Regions from separate parts of the Hyphomicrobium sp. 2TAF46 genome, predicted to be linked through region 2. Evidence: riboswitches for the same ligand, from Rfam matches in the RefSeq annotation. Region 2 holds a riboswitch; the other holds the start of a gene.
The links. A riboswitch is a leader RNA that binds a small molecule or an ion and turns the genes downstream of it on or off. The one in region 2 is predicted to bind cobalamin.
Positions count from the first base shown of each region.

Region 1: it holds a riboswitch for cobalamin, as region 2 does, so the genes downstream of both, cobW (cobalamin biosynthesis protein CobW) here and AB4Z24_RS15670 (ribonucleoside-diphosphate reductase subunit alpha) in region 2, are expected to answer to the same signal.

Region 1 covers NZ_JBFRFO010000002.1:448,349-457,802, forward strand. The annotation lists gene cobN (cobaltochelatase subunit CobN) at 1-673, opposite strand, end outside; gene cobW (cobalamin biosynthesis protein CobW) at 673-1,710, opposite strand; cobalamin riboswitch at 1,826-2,008, opposite strand; gene cobU (bifunctional adenosylcobinamide kinase/adenosylcobinamide-phosphate guanylyltransferase) at 2,057-2,581, shown strand; gene cobO (cob(I)yrinic acid a,c-diamide adenosyltransferase) at 2,588-3,205, shown strand; gene AB4Z24_RS06015 (cobyric acid synthase) at 3,205-4,677, shown strand; gene cbiB (adenosylcobinamide-phosphate synthase CbiB) at 4,661-5,635, opposite strand; gene cobA (uroporphyrinogen-III C-methyltransferase) at 5,684-7,180, opposite strand; gene trhO (oxygen-dependent tRNA uridine(34) hydroxylase TrhO) at 7,341-8,159, opposite strand; gene rfbA (glucose-1-phosphate thymidylyltransferase RfbA) at 8,318-9,196, opposite strand; gene rfbD (dTDP-4-dehydrorhamnose reductase) at 9,193-9,454, opposite strand, start outside.
Region 2 covers NZ_JBFRFO010000007.1:142,387-151,840, forward strand. The annotation lists gene AB4Z24_RS15650 (hypothetical protein) at 436-981, shown strand; gene AB4Z24_RS15655 (Hint domain-containing protein) at 906-1,547, shown strand; gene AB4Z24_RS15660 (EF-hand domain-containing protein) at 1,647-1,904, opposite strand; gene AB4Z24_RS15665 (ribonucleotide-diphosphate reductase subunit beta) at 2,386-3,510, opposite strand; gene AB4Z24_RS15670 (ribonucleoside-diphosphate reductase subunit alpha) at 3,537-6,395, opposite strand; cobalamin riboswitch at 6,500-6,719, opposite strand; gene prpC (bifunctional 2-methylcitrate synthase/citrate synthase) at 6,815-7,999, opposite strand; gene rraA (ribonuclease E activity regulator RraA) at 8,174-8,668, opposite strand; gene AB4Z24_RS15685 (short-chain fatty acyl-CoA regulator family protein) at 8,692-9,454, opposite strand, start outside.

The DNA.
Region 1 (9,454 bases), on a different contig from region 2:
TTGCGAGGCCGCGATGATCGAGAGCATCGATCAGCGCGTCGATCGGCGCAACGTCACCGGCAAGCAAATGCGAGCGATAGAAGACGACAGCCGCCGTTCCAATGTCGGCCGTCCCCAGCGCGCTTTCCCGATAGATGCCGAAGCTCGGAATGATGGACGGCGTCGGAATGTTCGCGCGACTATGCTCAGCCCGGGACAACACCCCCTGCAGCGCCGCCCGCGTGTTCTCGACGCCGCCTTGATCGAGAAGGGCGCCGAGCCGCGTCAGATCCTCGGCATCGATGGTGGAAAGCGCGGCAAGCCGTATGTCGGGGCGACCGTCGCCCGGCACGATGGCCAAGGCAATTCCGAGGTCGCGGCAGCGCTTCCCGAATTGCTCGCCGCCATAGCGCCAATAATCGAGGCCGCCGAGCAACCTGATGAGCACGGCCTTCGTACCGGCAAGCGTTGTGTCGGCGAAAAGATCGACCGACATCGGATGCCTGAGCGCATTGAGATTGGCGACGCGGAGGCTCGGCCGCGCATCGGCGGCAACCGAACGAAACGCCGCCGCCGCCATCGCCAGGTCGGAATCCGAAAACGAAAGAAACACGATATCGGCGGGCGCAAGTCCGAGATCCTGAGGCACGGCGGCCTCATCGAGATCCCGGCTCTCGCGAACGACGATATGCATTAGGCCGCGCCTGTCAGAGTCCTGGTGATGCCTTCACGGTCGAGCCCCTTCTGGCCGATGACGACGAGCTTTCCAAGTCGTGGCTCATCGTCCCGCCAAGCGCGCTCGTACCGCGTATCCACGCGTTCGCCGACGCCCTGCAATAGGAGCCGCATTGGCTTGCCGTCGATCGCCGCAAAGCCTTTGATGCGTAGCACGTCGTGGGCATTGGCAATGGCCTTGGCGCGCGACGCGAGATCGGCGGGCGACGCCAGCGGCGGAACGTCGACAATGAACGTCTCGAAATCGTCGTGGTCGTGGTCCGGCTCGTTGTCATGATGCGAGGGACGGGCGGCCAGATCGTTCTCGGCAGCCGCCGAAAGACCAAGCAACACGCTCGCAGGAACGCGGCCCTCGCGCGTCGCGACGATCTTGATGGCGCGCGGAACGCCGGCTCGGATCTCTTCCGTGATCTGATCCGCCTCTTCAGCCGACAAGAGATCGGTCTTGTTCAAGACAACGAGATCGGCACAGAGAAGCTGATCCTCGTAGACTTCCTCCAGCGGATTTTCGTGATCGACGGACGGGTCGGCCGCGCGTTGCGCCGCGACCTTCACCGGATCGTCTGCGAACCGTCCGGCCTTCACCGCCGGCCCGTCAACGACGGTGACGACGCCGTCGACCGTCACGCGATTGCGTATGTCCGGCCACTCGAAAGCTTTGACCAGCGGCTTGGGGAGTGCGAGCCCCGACGTCTCGACGATGATGTGCTCGGGCGGCGGATTTCGCGATAGCAGCGCCTCGAGCGTCGGCACGAAATCGTCGGCAACGGTGCAGCAGAGGCAGCCGTTCGTCAGCTCGACGATGTTTTCCTCAGGGCAATTCGCGATGCCGCACGAACGAAGAATAGCGCCGTCGACGCCGACGTCGCCGAATTCGTTGACGATCAACGCTAAGCGGCGGCCCTCGGCGTTCTCGATTGCGTGGCGCACGAGCGTCGTCTTACCAGCGCCGAGAAAACCCGTGACGATTGTGACAGGGACCTTGCGGACGCTCATTGGCAGAACTCCGAGGTTCCGTGGACATGAGGCGCATGTTGGATTGGTGCGCAATGATGTGCGCGAAGGATGCTGAAGTGCATGTTAACCTTTCTCGCCCCACCGGCGACGGCTGGAAAAACGATCTGAGACGGCAGGTCTCCTGGCTCACGGGTCTCAGCGTCTGACGACCTTCCCGGACATCGTCCAGTGGCCATATCGCCAGCGCTCACCGCTAACAGTTGCGGGGGCAGCTGCGGAGTTGATACCGCATTCCCTTTGAACCCTCTTGCGAGGGACCGTCCTCACCATCGATAAGTGAGCGCCTATGCTTCGTCAATCGCCGAAAACGCCCCGAAAGTAGCCCATGCCGACGCCACCCCTGCCACAGTTGACATTGGTTCTCGGTGGGGCGCGCTCGGGCAAAAGCCTGTACGCCGAACGCCTTGTGACAAGCCTGCCCGGACCCTGGGCCTACATTGCCACGGCCGAAGCTTTCGACGGCGAGATGAATGAGCGGATCAAACAGCATAAAAGCCGCCGAAGCACCGGCTGGGTTCAGCACGAAACGCCGCTCGATATCGCCGGCACTTTGGCAAACCGGACGTCCGAGCTGCCGTCGCTCGTCGACTGCTTGACCTTGTGGGTTTCGAATTTGATGCACGCGGAACATTCGGTTCCGGATGCGACCGAAGAATTGATCAAAGCTCTTTCGAAGCGCATTGCGCCCTGCGTCATCGTTTCGAACGAAGTCGGTCTCGGCATCGTGCCGGAGAATGCTCTGGCGCGTGCCTTCCGCGACGAGGCCGGACGTCTCAACCAGAAAATCGCAGCCGTCGCGGACAAGGTCGTCTTTGTCGCCGCGGGCCTGCCTCTAAATTTGAAAGGCTGAAGCAACGTGACCAGCGAACCGACGGACAGCGAAGCCGAACGCCACCGGGCAAAGATGGCGAAGCGCAAAGCCGTGCAAGATGCCGAGGTCGCCTCCAAGGCGATCGAGAAGGGTGTTCTCCTCGTTCACACTGGTCCCGGCAAAGGCAAGTCGACGGCCGCCTTTGGCTTAGTCTTGCGCGCGCTCGGACACGGCTGGCGCGTCGGCGTCGTGCAGTTCATCAAAGGCGCATGGACGACCGGGGAACGCGATGCGCTTAGCAAGTTCGGCGATCAGGTTTCCTGGCACACGATGGGCGAAGGCTTCACCTGGGAAACCCAGGACAAGGCGCGCGACATTGCGGCGGCCGAGCGCGCCTGGACGAAAGCGAAAGAGTTGATGGCGGATCCGTCCATCCGCCTTCTCATCCTCGACGAAATCAACATCGCGCTTCGCTACGACTACCTTCCGCTCGACGAGGTCATCGAAACGCTACGTGCCCGCCGACCCGATCTCCACATCGTCGCGACGGGCCGCAACGCCAAGCCGGAACTGATCGCGCTCGCCGACGGCGTGACCGAAATGGCCGCCGTGAAGCATCACTTCGCGGCCGGCATCAAAGCGCAGGAAGGCATCGAGTTCTAATGCCAGCGCGCGCCCTGATGTTTTCAGGTACCGGCTCGGACGTCGGTAAATCGCTGATGGTGGCTGGCCTCTGCCGTCTCCTCGCGAACCGCGGCATTCCCGTCGTGCCGTTCAAGCCGCAGAACATGTCGAACAATGCCGCGGTGACGGCCGATGGCGGCGAGATAGGCCGCGCGCAGGCACTCCAGGCGCGCGCGGCCCGCGTCGCGCCATCGGTTCACATGAACCCCGTTCTTCTGAAACCCGAAAGCGAGACAGGCGCCCAGATCGTCGTACAGGGCAGAATGATCGGATCCGCCAAAGCCCGCGAGTTTCAAACCAAAAAACGCGAGCTTCTCCCGGCGGTCCTCGAAAGCTTCGAACACCTGAGGGCCGAAGCCGATTTCGTCCTCGTCGAAGGCGCGGGCAGCGCGTCGGAAATCAATCTCCGCAAGAACGATATTGCAAACCTTGGCTTCGCGCGCGCGGCCGGTGTGCCGGTCGTCCTGATCGGCGACATCGATCGCGGTGGCGTCATTGCCAGCCTCGTCGGAACAGAGCGCGTCCTTGAACGGGACGACGCAGCAATGATCCGCGGCTTCATCGTCAACAAAATGCGCGGCGATCCCGCCCTCTTCGCCGACGGCATGACGGCGATTGCGAAAATGACGGGATGGGCGCCCCTCGGTCTCGTGCCGTTCTTCAATGATGCGCGGAAGCTTCCTGCCGAGGATGCACTCGCCCTCCGCGATCTTGCGAAAGCATCGAAACCGGGCACGAATGTGAAGCTTCGCATCGCGGTTCCCGTTCTGCCGCGCATTTCGAATTTCGACGACCTCGACCCGTTGCGCAGCGAGCCGGGCGTCGCCGTCGCGATGATCGAATCCGGCCGGCCCATTCCGGCCGACGTGGACCTCATCCTGCTGCCAGGCTCGAAGGCAACGATCGACGATCTCGCCGCCCTCCGCACCGAAGGCTGGGATATCGACATCAAGGCTCACGTCCGGCGGGGTGGACACGTGCTCGGACTTTGCGGCGGCTATCAAATGCTGGGCAAGCGCATCACCGATGCTGCCGGCGTCGAAGGACCCCCAAGAACCGTCGAAGGCCTCGGCCTCCTCGACGTCGAGACGGAATTTGAAACCGCAAAGACGTTGGCCACCGTTACCGGAACGCTCAACGTGAACGCAGCGCCCTTCCAAGGCTACGAGATGCACGTCGGCCGGACAGTTGGACCCGACACGGCGCGCCCGATCCTGACATTTGCCGATGGCCGCAGCGACGGCGCAACGTCGCCGGACGGCCGGGTCGCGGGATGCTACGTCCACGGGATCTTTTCGTCCGACGCCGCGCGCGCGGCAATCCTTTCGACATTCGGCGTCGAAGCATCGGGAACCAGCTACGAGGCGGAAGTCGACGACATCCTCGACCGTTTCGCCGAGCACCTCGCGCGCCACATCGCCGTCGACGACCTTCTCAGCCTCGCAAAATGACGGCGAAGAACAAGAGCGTCGCGATCATGATGCCCCATGCGAACACCGACAGCCGAAGCGACGCGTGAATATCATCCGCTGTCAGCTCTCGGCGTCCGTTGCCCATGTAAGCATCCTCGACGCGTACGTCGCCATAGACCTTCGGCCCGTTGAGCTTGAACCCCAGCGCTCCCGCCATCGCGCTTTCTGCCCAACCTGCGTTCGGCGACCGGTGTTTCGAAGCATCGCGAGACATCGCCTCGAGCGCGGCAGCCGGCGATGCACCCCGGATGAAAAGAGCCGCTGCCGCAAACATCAATCCCGTCAGCCGTGACGCCGGCAGATTGACGAGATCGTCGAGCCGAGCCGCAGCCCATCCGAACGCCTCATGCCGCTTCGTCCGATGGCCGATCATGCTGTCGGCGGTATTGATCGCCTTATAAACGGCAAGGCCCGGCAGCCCAAAAAAGGCAAACCAGAACACCGGCGCGACGACGCCGTCGGACGCGTTCTCGGCGAGGCTTTCGATCGCGGCACGGGCGACGCCATGTTCGTCGAGTGTCTCGGGATTGCGCCCGACAATGCGGCCGACCGCCCGCTGCGCGCCTGCGAGCCCCTCTTCGTCAAGCGCACGTGCGACGGCGGCGACATGGTCGTAAAGGCTTCGGCTCGCAATCAACGTCGAAGCGAGTATCGCAACAAAAATGCCGCCAAATGAGCTATGCGCGGCCAGACGTTCGACCAGCCATGCAATGGCTCCGACGGTCCCCACAACGATTGTTAAAGCAATGATACCCGCCACGCGGCGCTTGTCGTCGCTCTCGCTCTCGCGGTTGAGCCGGCGATCGAGCGTCGCAATGAGCGAACCGATCCAGGACACCGGATGGCCCATGCGCTGATAAATCCAATTCGGATATCCAAAGGCGGCTTCAAGCGCGAGCGCAGCGACGAGAACCAGAAGCGTGGTGGACTCACTCACGGACGTTGCACGCAATGGAGGGGAGCAAGAGGAGCACCACTGGCAATCTCAGGATTGTTCCGGCAAAACGCCGTGCTCTACCGCGATATCTTCCGCCTGCTTCGCCGCATCTCGCGCCGTTGCATAACGCAAAGCCTCCCCGAGCATGACGAGCACCGGCCCGTCCGGATGCGCCGCATCAAGCGCTGCGGCAATGGCCCCGATGGTTGAGGCAAAGACACGCTCGTCCGGCCGTGTCGCATTCGCAACCGCGATCGCCGGCGTTTGTGGATCGAGTCCGTGCACGAGCGCAATCTCGGCCAGTTCCGCAAGCGTCCGCTTCGGCATGTAGATGACGGTCGTCGCGGCGCTGTCGGCAACGGCACTCCAGTCGATGTCCTTGGGCAACGCCCCGTGCCGGTCATGCGCCGTAATGAACTGCAAACGGCGCGCATGATTGCGGTTGGTCAGCGATACCTTGAGATTTGCCGCCGCGCCCTGAGCAGAGGTCACGCCCGGCACGACGCTAATCGCGATGCCGGCAGCCTCGCACGCTTCGATCTCTTCCCCGGCGCGCCCGAAAATCAAGGGATCGCCCGACTTGAGACGGACGACATTGAGCCCCTCGCGCGCCAGCGACACCATTTGCGCATTGATGTCGGGTTGCTTGCACGACTTCCGATATCCTCGCTTGCCGACATCGATCAGCCGCGCGCCGGGACGGACGAGATCGAGGATCGGTTTGGCGACGAGATCGTCGAACAGCACAGCGTCGGCAGCTTGCAACGCATAAAGAGCCTTGATCGTCAAAAGCTCCGGATCGCCCGGTCCCGCTCCAACGAGTGTAACTGAGCCCTGACGTGTTGCCTCTGCAGGCCGCGTGCCCTTTGCTTTGTTCAGAAGTGGCGCAGCACCCGCAGTAAAATAACGCGTCTCGAAGGCTGTACGCGGCTGCCATCCATGTCTCTCGAGCTCAGGATCGAGATGTTCTTCTTCGGGCCAGCCGAGCAGGAGATACCCGACGAGCCTCCAATCGGGCGGCGCGCCAAGCATCTTCGCGACCTCGGCAGGATCGACGATCGATACCCAACCGAGGCCAAGACCTGCTTCCCGGGCGGCAAGCCAAAGCACCGTCACCATGCACGCGCAGGAATAATCGAGCGTCTCCGGCATCGTTTGCCGTCCGAGCCCGTGACCCTGCAGCACGCCGTGATCGCAAAAGATCGCGAGATGCACGGGCGCAGCGTCCAATCCTGCGAGCTTTAGTCGAAAGTAGAGATCCGCCTGATCGCTGTTATAGCCACTGCCGGCACGGTTCCGGGCCGCTTCGAAGTTCTCTTCGACCCTGGTCCGCAATTCCGCCGATGGCACGTTGACGATGCGCCACGGCTGACTGTTGCCGACCGAGGGAGCGAGATCTGCGAGCCGCAAAAGCCGCTCCACCAGGGCATCGGGAACGGCATCCCGCTTGAACCGCCGCACATCCCGCCGCCAGCGGATGAGTTGCTCCAGCGTCGCGCGCTGATCCGCATTCGGATTGTCATCGTCGGGTTTGCGAACAGTCATTTGCGAAAATGGGCCGGTCGGAATGCCAAGAACAGCGGAAACACTAGGATCTATATCATCATTCGGTGCTCGGCGAGCAAGCACCAGTTCTGCCGCGGCCTTGGTACCAAGAAGTTAAGAAGCTGCGCCTTGCGGGCCATTTAGCCCGCCTCCCGCGCCGTCAGTTCGCGCTGGCCTGTGGCTGGCCGCAGTCGTCACAGAGGGCAGCGGCGCTTCCCTCCCCCAGCCTGACCGGAAATCCGCACTCCGAGCAGAGCGTGTGATGCCCCTGACGGACGCCGTGCTCGAGGGCAACCCGTTCGTCGAAAACGAAGCACTCTCCCCGCCACAGGCTTTCTTCCGGCGGAACCTGTTCGAGATAGCGCAGAATGCCGCCGTTGAGCTGATAGACGTTCGGAAATCCCTCGCGAAGCATAAACGCGCTCGCCTTCTCGCAGCGGATGCCGCCCGTGCAGAACATTGCGATCTTGCGTTTCGGATCGCCAGCAAGCGTCCGCTTCACGTAATCGGGAAATTCGTTAAAGGCTCGGGTTTCGGGATTTTGCGCACCCTCGAACGTGCCGACCTGAAATTCGTAATCGTTGCGCGTATCTATGACCAGAACATCCGGATCGGCGATCAGCGCATTCCACGCGTCGGGTTCGACAAACGTGCCCGTCGCCACCGAGGGCCTAGCATCGGGAACACCGAACGTAACGATCTCCTTCTTGATCTTCACCTTGAGGCGCTGAAACGGATGCTCGGCCGCTTCCGAATATTTGACCTCGAGACCGGAAAACCGCGCATCGGACACGATCGTCGCGATGAGCGCATCGATGTCGCTATCGCCGCCCGATACGGTGGAGTTGATGCCCTCGTCCGCGATCAGAATCGTGCCCAAGATTCCGCGCGCCGCGCAAAGCTCGCGCAGGCTCGTCTGAAGCTCCGCCGGATCGTCTATCGAAACGAATTTATAAAAGGCAGCGACTTTCACCGTCACGCGCGTGTGGCTTTCATAAATTGACCAGGAATGGACAAATCATCGGCTGTCGTCCGCGATTGAACGTCCAAGCCCATTTCAATACGTTCTGGGCCCCGGAAGAGCAAGACGCGGCAACTTGGCTTAACGCGGAAGGTTACCGGCGGGTGCCTCGGCCCTCAGAAGCCGTCGATGACGCGCCGAACGTACTCGGCATAGGGACTCTTCCCCAGACGAGCGAGCCAGGGGGCCAACTCGGCGGGGGAGATGAACCCCATCCGCACCGCGATTTCCTCAAGACATGAAATTTTAAGTCCCTGACGCCGCTCGATCGTCGCGATGTAGTCGCTGGCGTCTTTGAGGCTATCGAACGTGCCGGTATCGAGCCAAGCGAAGCCCCGCCCCATTTTTTCGACGTGGAGCGAGTGAAGGTTGAGGTACATTTCATTCAGCGTTGTGATTTCAAGTTCGCCTCGCGCCGACGGCTTAACTTGGGAAGCCAATTCCACGACCCGCTCGTCGTAGAAATAAAGTCCCGTGACAGCCCAATTCGAGCGTGGCTTTTGCGGCTTCTCATCGATGGCTTTCGCACGGCCGCTTTGATCGAAAGTCACGACGCCGTATCGCTCGGGGTCCGCGACTTCGTAAGCGAAAACCGTCGCGCCCTGCTCGCGGAGAGCCGCATTGCGCAGAAGCTCGCCGAAGCCGTGGCCGTAGAAGATATTGTCGCCAAGCACCAGAGCGCATCGATCCCCGCCGATGAAGTCGCGTCCAATAATGAACGCCTGTGCAAGGCCTTCGGGTTCGGGCTGCACCGCATAGCTCAGGCGCAGGCCGAACTGCTCGCCGGTGCCCAGAAGGTTTTTGAAAAGAGCTTGGTCATGCGGCGTCGTGATGATCAGGATGTCTCGAATTCCCGCGAGCATCAGCGTCGACAGCGGATAATAGATCATCGGCTTGTCGTAGACGGGAAGCAGTTGCTTCGAGATGGCGAGCGTCAGCGGGTAGAGCCGCGTCCCACTTCCGCCTGCAAGAATGATCCCTTTGAGCGTGCTCATGTGAATTTTCCGTCAGTCTGTTGCGGACGCGCGGCTGCTTCTCGGAGTGGGGAACCGGCGAGCTGGTCGAGGCAATCGGAGAGGGCCTGCGTCCAAGGCCGAAGCTCGAAGCCGGTGACCGCGCGAAGCTTGTCCGTCGAGAGCACGGAATACGCGGGTCGCTCGGCTTTGGTCGGATAATCACGGGTGCCGATCGGCAGCACAGTGACCTCGCACCCGCCCCTCCGCGCCGCTCCTTCGAGAATGGCCTTGGCGAAA
Region 2 (9,454 bases):
TCACCGACCGCTCGGCCTCTGTCCGGGATTACCGCGTTTGACTTTGGATCAGCGCTTATCGGAAGTTCGGCGCCCGCAGCCGCCAAGGGCCGGAAAAACTCTGTGTGCGTCGCAATATGGCCGGTTAGAAGTCGGTTAATCGAAAAAGATGCCAAGTCTGGCTTATTCCTGATATCGTGCGGCCCAGCAGGGGGCTCCTTAATAGGGTTATATCGCGCGAATAGGGTTAAACAGTGCGCAAATTGCAACCGAGCCCTACTTTGTCACCCATCTTGCAAGGCGAGCACCGAAGTTGTCGCGAGTAATGTGTAATGTCTCAGAGTGAAACGCAAATGGCTCAGTCAAGCGATGCGACGAACGTTGGCCGTGGAAGAACTAGGCGCAACGTCATTGCAATTGCGGGTATAGTTACTTCGACGGCTCTCGCATCGACTTTTGCAGCGAAAAGCGCCTTCGCCGGCTGGAGCCCTCCGGCCGACGGTCCTGGGAATGGCGCTGATAATCGGTTTTGCAACTCTTCCCCCCGCGCCTGCCAAGGCGGCGGTGGTGGTGGCAGCGGTGGCGGCGGAGGCGGAGGTTCCGGCGGTGGCGGTGCTAACGCTGGTGGCGGGAGTTCCGGCGGTGGCGGCGGAGATGCCGGAGGCGGCGGAGGTGCCGGAGGCGGCAGTGGTGCCGGTGCTGGCGGAAATTCCGGCGGCCACAGTGCCCATACTGGTGGCGGAAATTCTGGCGGTGACGATGCCAACGCTGGCGGCAAAAATTCCGGCGGTGGCGACGGGAATTCCGGCGGTGGCGGTGCTGGCGGCGGCAGTGGTGGCGGTGGCGGTGGCGGTTGGAATTCCGGCGGCGGTGGCAACGCAGGTGGCGGCGGGAATTCCGGCGGCGGTAATGGCTGGGACTGGGGTTTGGGAGGCGATGGCCCTGGTTCCGGCGGCGGTGGCTCTAACTGGGGTGGAGGCGGTGGCGTCGCTTGCTTTCTAGCGGGCACCAAGATCCTCACGGCAGACTTCGAAAGAACGGTCGAGGACCTTCGTGCGGGAGATACGCTCCCGACTATTTCGGGAGGCACTCGGACGATTAAGAAAATTCGGAGTTGGACGGCTGAACGTCGTGCCGACGAGAAATGGAGTGACGACGTTGCTCCGATCAAGGTGTGCCGGGGTGCGCTCGGTCCGAACGTCCCACAGAGAGACCTCTACCTCTCACCCAATCACGCTCTATACGTCGATGGCGTCCTTATATCGGTCGGCAATTTGGTCAATGGCAGATCGATCGTGCGTTGCTCGGATTACGACGGCGATTTGATCACGTATTTCCACATCGAGTTGGAAGATCATCAAGTGATTTGGGCAAATGGCGCGCCGGTCGAGTCTCGGCTTGCAGAAACGATGACGCCATTCGCACCACTCTGGAGTGGAGGCCGTCGCTTCGAATTAAGTTCGCGGCTGAGAAGTGCAATCTCACCTTGGTACGATACCCGCACGCAATTTGATAAGATTCGCGATCGCATTGAGGAACAATCAGAACCCAGCTTTGCGATTGCGTAGTGCATTAGCCTAAGGCGCCGCCTAGCCACCATTCAATGTATCGGAACGCGAACATTCGCGCTCCGATCAGAAAACAGCGCTTAATGCCATCCCGCCAGGTTACTTCGTCACCAGGCCTTTCGAACAGCCGGCCTTGAACTCTTCCCAGTTGATCGCACCGTCGTGGTCAACGTCCACCTGATCGAAGCTCGCGATGAACGGTTTCGCTTTGTCGGGGCTGAGGTCGGCACCTCCCGCCTCCTTCCAGGCAGCGGCGCAATCGGCATCGTTCAATGGAGTACCAGCTTTGGCTTGCGTGCCGACGCCCGCGGCTAAGGGCAGCAAGGCTAGAGACCAGATGATGAGGGATCTACGCATGGAACTCTCCTACCTAGGGGAAGTACGCCCAAGCCAAATCTCAGGCGCCCATGCTACGAGTAGATGCCGGGAAGCGACGATCGCGCACTAGCGTTGTCTGATTGTGATTGCCGATTTCAAAGAGCGGCGAAAACGAATTGGGTTAAATTGAACGGGTCTGCCTTTCGATTTCTCGAATCCCTCACGCTAAGGGTCGACGATACGCTGCACACCCGTTGCGTCACGGGTTCGCGACCAGCGCCCCGGAGACCGGCGCTTCAAGGCTGGAGATCGCTAGCGCGACCGGCCATCGATCACAGGCGATACCTGCTCGACATATAAGGTGAGCAGCCCAAAACAATCTTTGGGCTGCACGACACGCGGGAGTGGAATTGCGAGGAGCTACCTGACGAGCTTTTCCGCGCCTTATTGCGCTTCGGCGAATGCCACCCCGGATACTGATCCGTGATCGCTTCATTGTGGCGTAGGACTAGGCGAATGCCTATTCCCAGCTTAACGCCCCTCCGTTCTGATATTCGATGACGCGCGTTTCGAAGAAATTTTTCTCCTTCTTCAGATCCATCGCTTCCGACATCCACGGAAACGGGTTCTCCCGTTCTTTGAAAACCGGCATGAGGCCCAGCTGCGCGCAACGGCGGTTGGCGATGAATTCCATGTACTGTTCTGTCAGCGCGGCATTAAGACCGAGAAGCCCCGTCGGCATCGTATCGCGGCCGTAAGCGGCTTCGAGACCGGCGGCGTCGCGAAGCATCTGACGGACTTCATCCTGAAACGCCTTCGTCCAGAGATCGGGATTTTCGACCTTGATCTGATTGATGACGTCGATGCCGAAGTTGAGATGAATGCTCTCGTCGCGCAGGATGTACTGATACTGCTCGGCGATGCCCACCATCTTGTTGCGCCGTCCGAGCGACAGGATTTGCGCAAAGCCCGTGTAGAACCACATCCCTTCGAAGACGACATAGAAGGCAACGAGATCACGAAGGAACGCCTGATCCGTTTCCCTCGTGCCCGTCTTGAAGGCCGGATCATCGAGATGCTTGGTGTACGCCAGCGCCCAGGCCGCCTTGTCGGTGATCGAAGGTATTTCCCGGTACATGTTGAAGAGTTCGCCTTCATCAAGGCCGAGGCTTTCAACGATGTATTGGAACGTGTGGGTATGCACCGCTTCCTCGAAGGACTGCCGCAATAGATATTGCCGGCATTCCGGATTGGTGAGGTGGCGATAAATTGCCAGAACGATGTTGTTGGCGACGAGCGATTCCGACGCCGCAAAGAAACCGAGGTTGCGCTTCACCATGCGGCGCTCATCCTCCGTCAAGCCGTCCTTGGCTTTCCAGAGCGCGATGTCGGCCTGCATGGAAACTTCGGTCGGCATCCAGTGATTGTTGCAGCCAGCCAGATATTTCTCCCAGGCCCAGCGATACTTGAGCGGAAGGAGCTGATTGACGTCGGCGCGGGCGTTGATCATCGCCTTGTCGTCGACGCGCACGCGGCCGCCATGACGATCGATGTTGCCGAGGCCGGTCGCAACTTCCGGGTTGAGGATCGGCGCAGGTTTGCGGGCCAACGGCGAAGGGGCGGCTGGCTCTGACCAGTCGAGCATGGAATGTCTCCGTTTCTAAAATTTTCTTACTGGCAGGCTTCGCAAGTCGGATCGTCGATCGAGCAGGCTTTGCCCTCGGCTGGCGACGCAAGCAAAACAGGGTTCGCGACCGCATTGAGCTTGCCGTCGGTGCGTTTGAGCGTCGATTTCTCAACGTGAGTCGCCGATTGGGCTCGCAGATAATAGGTCGTCTTGAGGCCGCGCTCCCATGCGAGGCGATAAAGCGTATCGAGCTTTCGGCCATTGGGCGCCGCGATGTAAAGATTGAGCGACTGACCCTGGTCGATCCATTTTTGCCGGCGTGCTGCTGCATCAACCAGCCAATGGGCATCGACTTCGAACGCGGTGGCATAAAGCTCTTTGAGATCATCCGGGACGCGGTCGATCGTGCCGAGCGAACCGTCGAAGTACTTGAGGTCCGACACCATCACCTCGTCCCAAAGACCGCGCGCCTTGAGATCGCGAACCAGGAACGCATTCACGACTGTAAAGTCGCCCGACATGTTGGATTTGACGTAAAGATTGCGGAACGTCGGTTCGATCGACTGCGCCACGCCGCAGATGTTCGAGATCGTCGCGGTGGGTGCAATGGCCATGACGTTCGAATTGCGCATTCCGGTCGTCCGCACGCGATCGCGAAGTGTGGCCCAGTCCCGTGTGGCGGACGTGTCGAGCCGAAGATCTGCACCGCGCGCGTCGCCAAGAAGGTCGATGGAATCGATCGGAAGGATGGCCTTGCTCCACAGAGACCCTTCGAACGACGGATAACGGCCGCGTTCCGCTGCGAGATCAACCGACGCCGAAATGGCGTTATAGCTGATCGCCTCCATACTGCTATCGGCAAAGGCTACGGCATCATCCGAGCCATAGGGAATGCGAAGCGCATGCAGCGCATCCTGGAACCCCATGAGCCCGAGACCAACCGGACGATGACGAAGGTTCGAGCGCCGCGCTTCCGGGATCGTGTAGAAATTGATGTCAATGACATTGTCGAGCATGCGCATCGCCGTCTTGACGGTGCGCGCAAGTTTCTCGTGATCGAGACCTTGCGGCGTTACATGGGCGGAGAGATTGATCGAACCCAGGTTGCAGACTGCAACCTCGTCGTTTGAGGTGTTAAGCGTAATTTCCGTGCAAAGATTCGACGAGTGCACGACGCCGCAATGCTGCTGAGGCGAGCGCAGGTTGCATGGGTCCTTGAACGTGATCCACGGATGACCGGTCTCGAAGAGCATGGTCAGCATCCTCCGCCAGAGATCGACCGCGCGGACGCGCCGCGCGATCTTCATCTCCATGCGCTCGGCTTTCTTCTCATACTCTTCGTAACGCGCCGCGAACGCCGTGCCGTAGAGATCGTGAAGATCCGGAACTTCATCCGGAGAGAAAAGCGTCCAGGCTCCGTCTTCTGCGACGCGCTTCATGAAAAGATCAGGGATCCAGTGCGCCGTATTCATATCATGCGTGCGCCTGCGGTCGTCGCCGGTATTCTTCCGGAGATCCAAAAACTCTTCGATGTCGATGTGCCAAGTTTCGAGATAGGCGCAGACCGCACCTTTGCGCTTGCCGCCCTGATTGACCGCGATCGCGGTATCGTTGGCGACTTTCAGGAACGGCACGACGCCCTGGCTTTCTCCGTTCGTACCCTTGATGTGCGCACCAAGACCTCGCACCCGCGTCCAGTCGTTGCCGAGACCGCCGGAGTATTTGGCGAGAAGCGCATTGTCCTTGATCGACTTGAAGATGCCATCGAGATCGTCCGGCACCGTCGTCAGGAAACACGAAGACAATTGCGGACGCGGGGTTCCGGAATTGAAAAGCGTCGGCGTGGAGCACATGAAGTCGAACGAAGATATGAGATCATAGAAGGCAATAGCCTTCTCCTCGCGGTCGATCTCACGCACCGCAAGACCCATGGCGACACGCATGAAGAAGGCTTGCGGCAGCTCGAAGCGGATACCGTGCGTCTGCAGGAAATAGCGATCGTAAAGCGTCTGCAGACCAAGGTACTGGAAGATGCCGTCGCGCTCGGGCTTCAGCGCGCGTCCGAGACGCACCAGATCAAAGCGCGCCAGTTCCGGATCGAGCAGCTCGGCGGCGATGCCTTTCGCGACGAACGCCGCGAAGTACTCGGGGTAACGCGCCGCCATTTCCGATTGACGCGCCGACTCTTCACGGCCGGTCACGAACGACAGCGCTTCGCTGCGCAAACGATCCATCAGCAATCGCGCCGCGACGAAGGTATAGTTCGGCTCCGTTTCAATGAGCGTCCGTGCGGCAAGCACAGGCGCTTCCGCCAACTCATCGACCGTTATGCCGTCGTAGAGATTGCGTTGGGTCTCGGAAAGCACAGCTTCCGCCGATACATCCTGCAAGTCTTCGCAGGCTTCGGCGATCAGCAGACGCAACCGGTCTTCGTTGAGTGGAGAAAGACATCCATCCCGCGTCTTGACGTTGATCGACGGAACAGATTCCGCCTTCGAGACTTCCACGGCCGCAGCACGCTCGCGTGCGCGCTCTTCACGATAAAGGACGTAGGCGCGCGCAACCTTGTGGTTCTCGCTGCGCATCAGCGCAAGCTCGACCTGATCCTGGATCTCTTCGATATGGAACGTGCGGCCCTGAGCCCCGCGGCGCGTCAGCGCCGCAACGATCTGCTCGGTCAATCCCTCGACGGTCTCGTGAACGCGCCTTGACGCCGCCGCGCGGCCGCCTTCTACGGCAAGGAATGCCTTGGTGAGCGCTACGGTGATCTTGCGAGCGTCGAATGGAGTCACGCCGCCGTTGCGCCGGATGACCTGGAACATCTGTTCCGTAGAGGCCTTCGGTGCGCCGATACCCGAAACGTGGTTGGATTGAGAGCTTCGTGCTTCGATTACGATAGACATCGGCAAACCCCTGAATAATAGGGGGCTTGGGCCGCATGGTACGCGCATTCATCCACGCGCGATGGCGGGATGAACCAATCCATCAGGACACCCCGCCCGAGGACGTGAAAACACCATCACAGGCAGGTCTCCTGACTCGCGGGTCGTTGTTCTCTGTCTGGCCTTCCCGATGCGCAGAGCATCAGTGACCTTTGTCCGACAGGAACTCGCCGCTCACAGTTGCGGGGGCAGTCCCGGGATTGCACCGCTGGAAAAGCGACGCTCACCGGGTTCCCTCTTAGCGCTGAATGTTGAAGTCCAGCGACCTATGATGTCCTCATTAAGACAGATTCCACTGACCATACGCAATATGTGGTGCCGCGGATTTTAAAGTTACCCCAGGTCTTGTTGCGTTTCTCCAAGGGCAAGACGTCGCGCACTCACGCGGCGCGCCAGCGGGAAGGCATTCCACGCTCGGAAAGCGCGACGAAGGCTCGGCTTTCCGGGCCGACGTAGTTGGCAGTCGGACGAATGATCTTGTTGTCCTCCCGTTGTTCGATGATGTGAGCGCTCCAACCGGCAATACGAGCCATTGCGAAAATCGGCGTGAACATCGAAGCCGGGATGCCGAGAAGATCGTAAAGCACGGCGCTGTACCAATCGACATTGGCAAACATGTTCTTGGAGTCCGCCATGACGACCTCAATCCGTTCGGCGATGGACATCACCTTGTGATCGTTCGAGCGATCGGCCAGCTCATTCGCCAACGTACGCAGAACTTCGGTGCGCGGATCCGAAATCCGGTAAACCGGATGGCCGAACCCCATCACGACCTGCTTATTGGCCACGCGGTTGCGCACATCGACCTCAGCTTCATCCGCCGTCCGATAGCGCACGATAACCTCGTATGCGGCCTGATTGGCACCGCCGTGCTTGGTGCCACGCAGCGCACCAATAGCGCCGGTGATTGCGGAATAGAAATCGGAACCCGTCGCAGCAATCGAGCGCGCGGTGAACGTCGATGCGTTGAACTCATGCTCGCCGTAAAGCACCAGTGAAGCCTGTAACGCGCGGACTTGATGGTGGTGCGACTCCCGTCCGTGCAAGAGCGTGAGGAAATGTCCGGCAACGGTGTCGTCGTCCGTCTCGACGTCGATGCTGCGCCCGCTGCCCGAGAAATGATACCAGTAGAGCAACATCGAAGGCGCCGATGCGATCAAGCGATCCGCAATCGCGCGCGCGTTCTCGGCCTTATGATCTGGCGCTTCCGCAAAGACGCATCCAAGCGCTGATACGCCCGTGCGCAAGACGTCCATCGGGTGCGCCGCGGCTGGCAGAGCTTCGAGCGCGCGACGCACCGCGAGCGGAAGATTGCGCTGCGAACGCAACTTCCTTTGATACGTCGCGAGCTCTTCCGCAGATGGCAGCGTGCCATGAACGAGGAGATGCGCAACTTCTTCGAACGAGCACCCCAGCGCCAGGTCGCGAACGTCATAGCCGCGGTACCTGAGATGATCACCACCGGGAATAACCGAGGATACGGCGGTCGAGCCGGCAACTATACCCGAGAGTGCAACCGATTTTTTCTGAGCCGGTCGTTCAAGATTCGCGAGATCAGAAGCCATCGATGTTCTCCATGAGCTGTCGTGACGTTGGGCAAAATTGCCAGCCGCAACCGCCGGGGGCGTATGCGTTTCACGAAGTACAAGCGACGGCGACGATTTACGAAAGCGCTGAAAATGCGAAGATTTGCGAAGCCGGCCCGGTAAATCGGCAAACAGAAGAAGAGCACACGCTTACTACGCGGTCAGTTCTTTGCCTTGCTCAGACGTCAGGATGACGACACCATCCTCGTCGCCAATGACGATGTCGCCAGCGTTTATCGCCGTACCCGCGATGGTTATTGGAATATCGCGCGTGCCTTCACCACGGCGGGTCGAACGGCGCGGCGTCGCCCCGAGCGCTTTGATTGCGATATCCAGCGTCTTCAGCGCGGCGATATCGCGTACGCACCCACTGATGACGACGCCTTCCCAGCCATTTGCGACCGCGTCTCTTGCGATCATGTCTCCCAGCAGCGCGCAACGGTTGCTCGCGCCACCATCGACGACGAGAACCTTGCCGTGACCAGGAGTTGCGAGCGTTTCCTTGATGCGCGAGTTGTCTTCAAAGCATTTGATCGTGACGGCGAAACCGCGAAAGCGCGTTCTGCCGCCGAAATCGAGAAGATCAGGACTTAATACGCGTGCCTCGTCGCCGAAACGGTCGCTGATATCGGTCGTCGCTGAAAGCATCGCAATCTCTCGACTGGCAGGAATTAGATAACGGGATAGGGCGTGAAACGGCGCTCGTTCTCATCGACGGCAGTTCGGCGCCCGATCGGAGGGAACGCGCGCTGCGGACAATTCGGCCGCTCGCACACCTTGCAGCCAGCACCAATTGGAACTGCCGCCTCAGCGTCAGAAAGGTCGAGTCCCTTCGCATAAACAAGGCGGCCTGCGTGGCTCAAGTCACAGCCAAGACCGATCGCAAAGGTCTTAACCGGGGCCCCGTAGCCGCCGTGCCCGCGCGAAACGGTGCGAGCAATCCAAAGATAGGTCCGCCCGTCGGGCATTCGCGCGAGCTGGGTCAGAATGCGGCCCGGCGTTGAGAACGCCTCATAGACGTTCCACAGCGGGCAAGAACCGCCGACGCGCGAGAAGTGGAAATCCGTGGCCGACTGCCGTTTTGAAATGTTTCCGGCACGATCGACGCGAACGAAAAAGAAAGGAACGCCGCGCGCGTCCGGACGCTGCAAGGTACTCAGGCGGTGGCAGACCGTTTCAAAGCCGACACCGAACCGCTGTCCCAGTAGATCGATATCGTATCGTATCGCTTCCGCTGCTTCGAGAAATGGCTTGTAGGGCATCAAAAGCGCGCCGGCAAAGTGGTTGGCGAGACCGATGCGCGCCAGGCGCGAAGTCTCTTCGCTGCCCGACGCAGCATCCTCGGCGAGCGCGTCGAGAACCTCCCCCATCTCGATGAAGGCGAGCTGCGTCGCCATCTCGAACGCCTGTTGTCCGGGAGAGAGATTTGCTGCG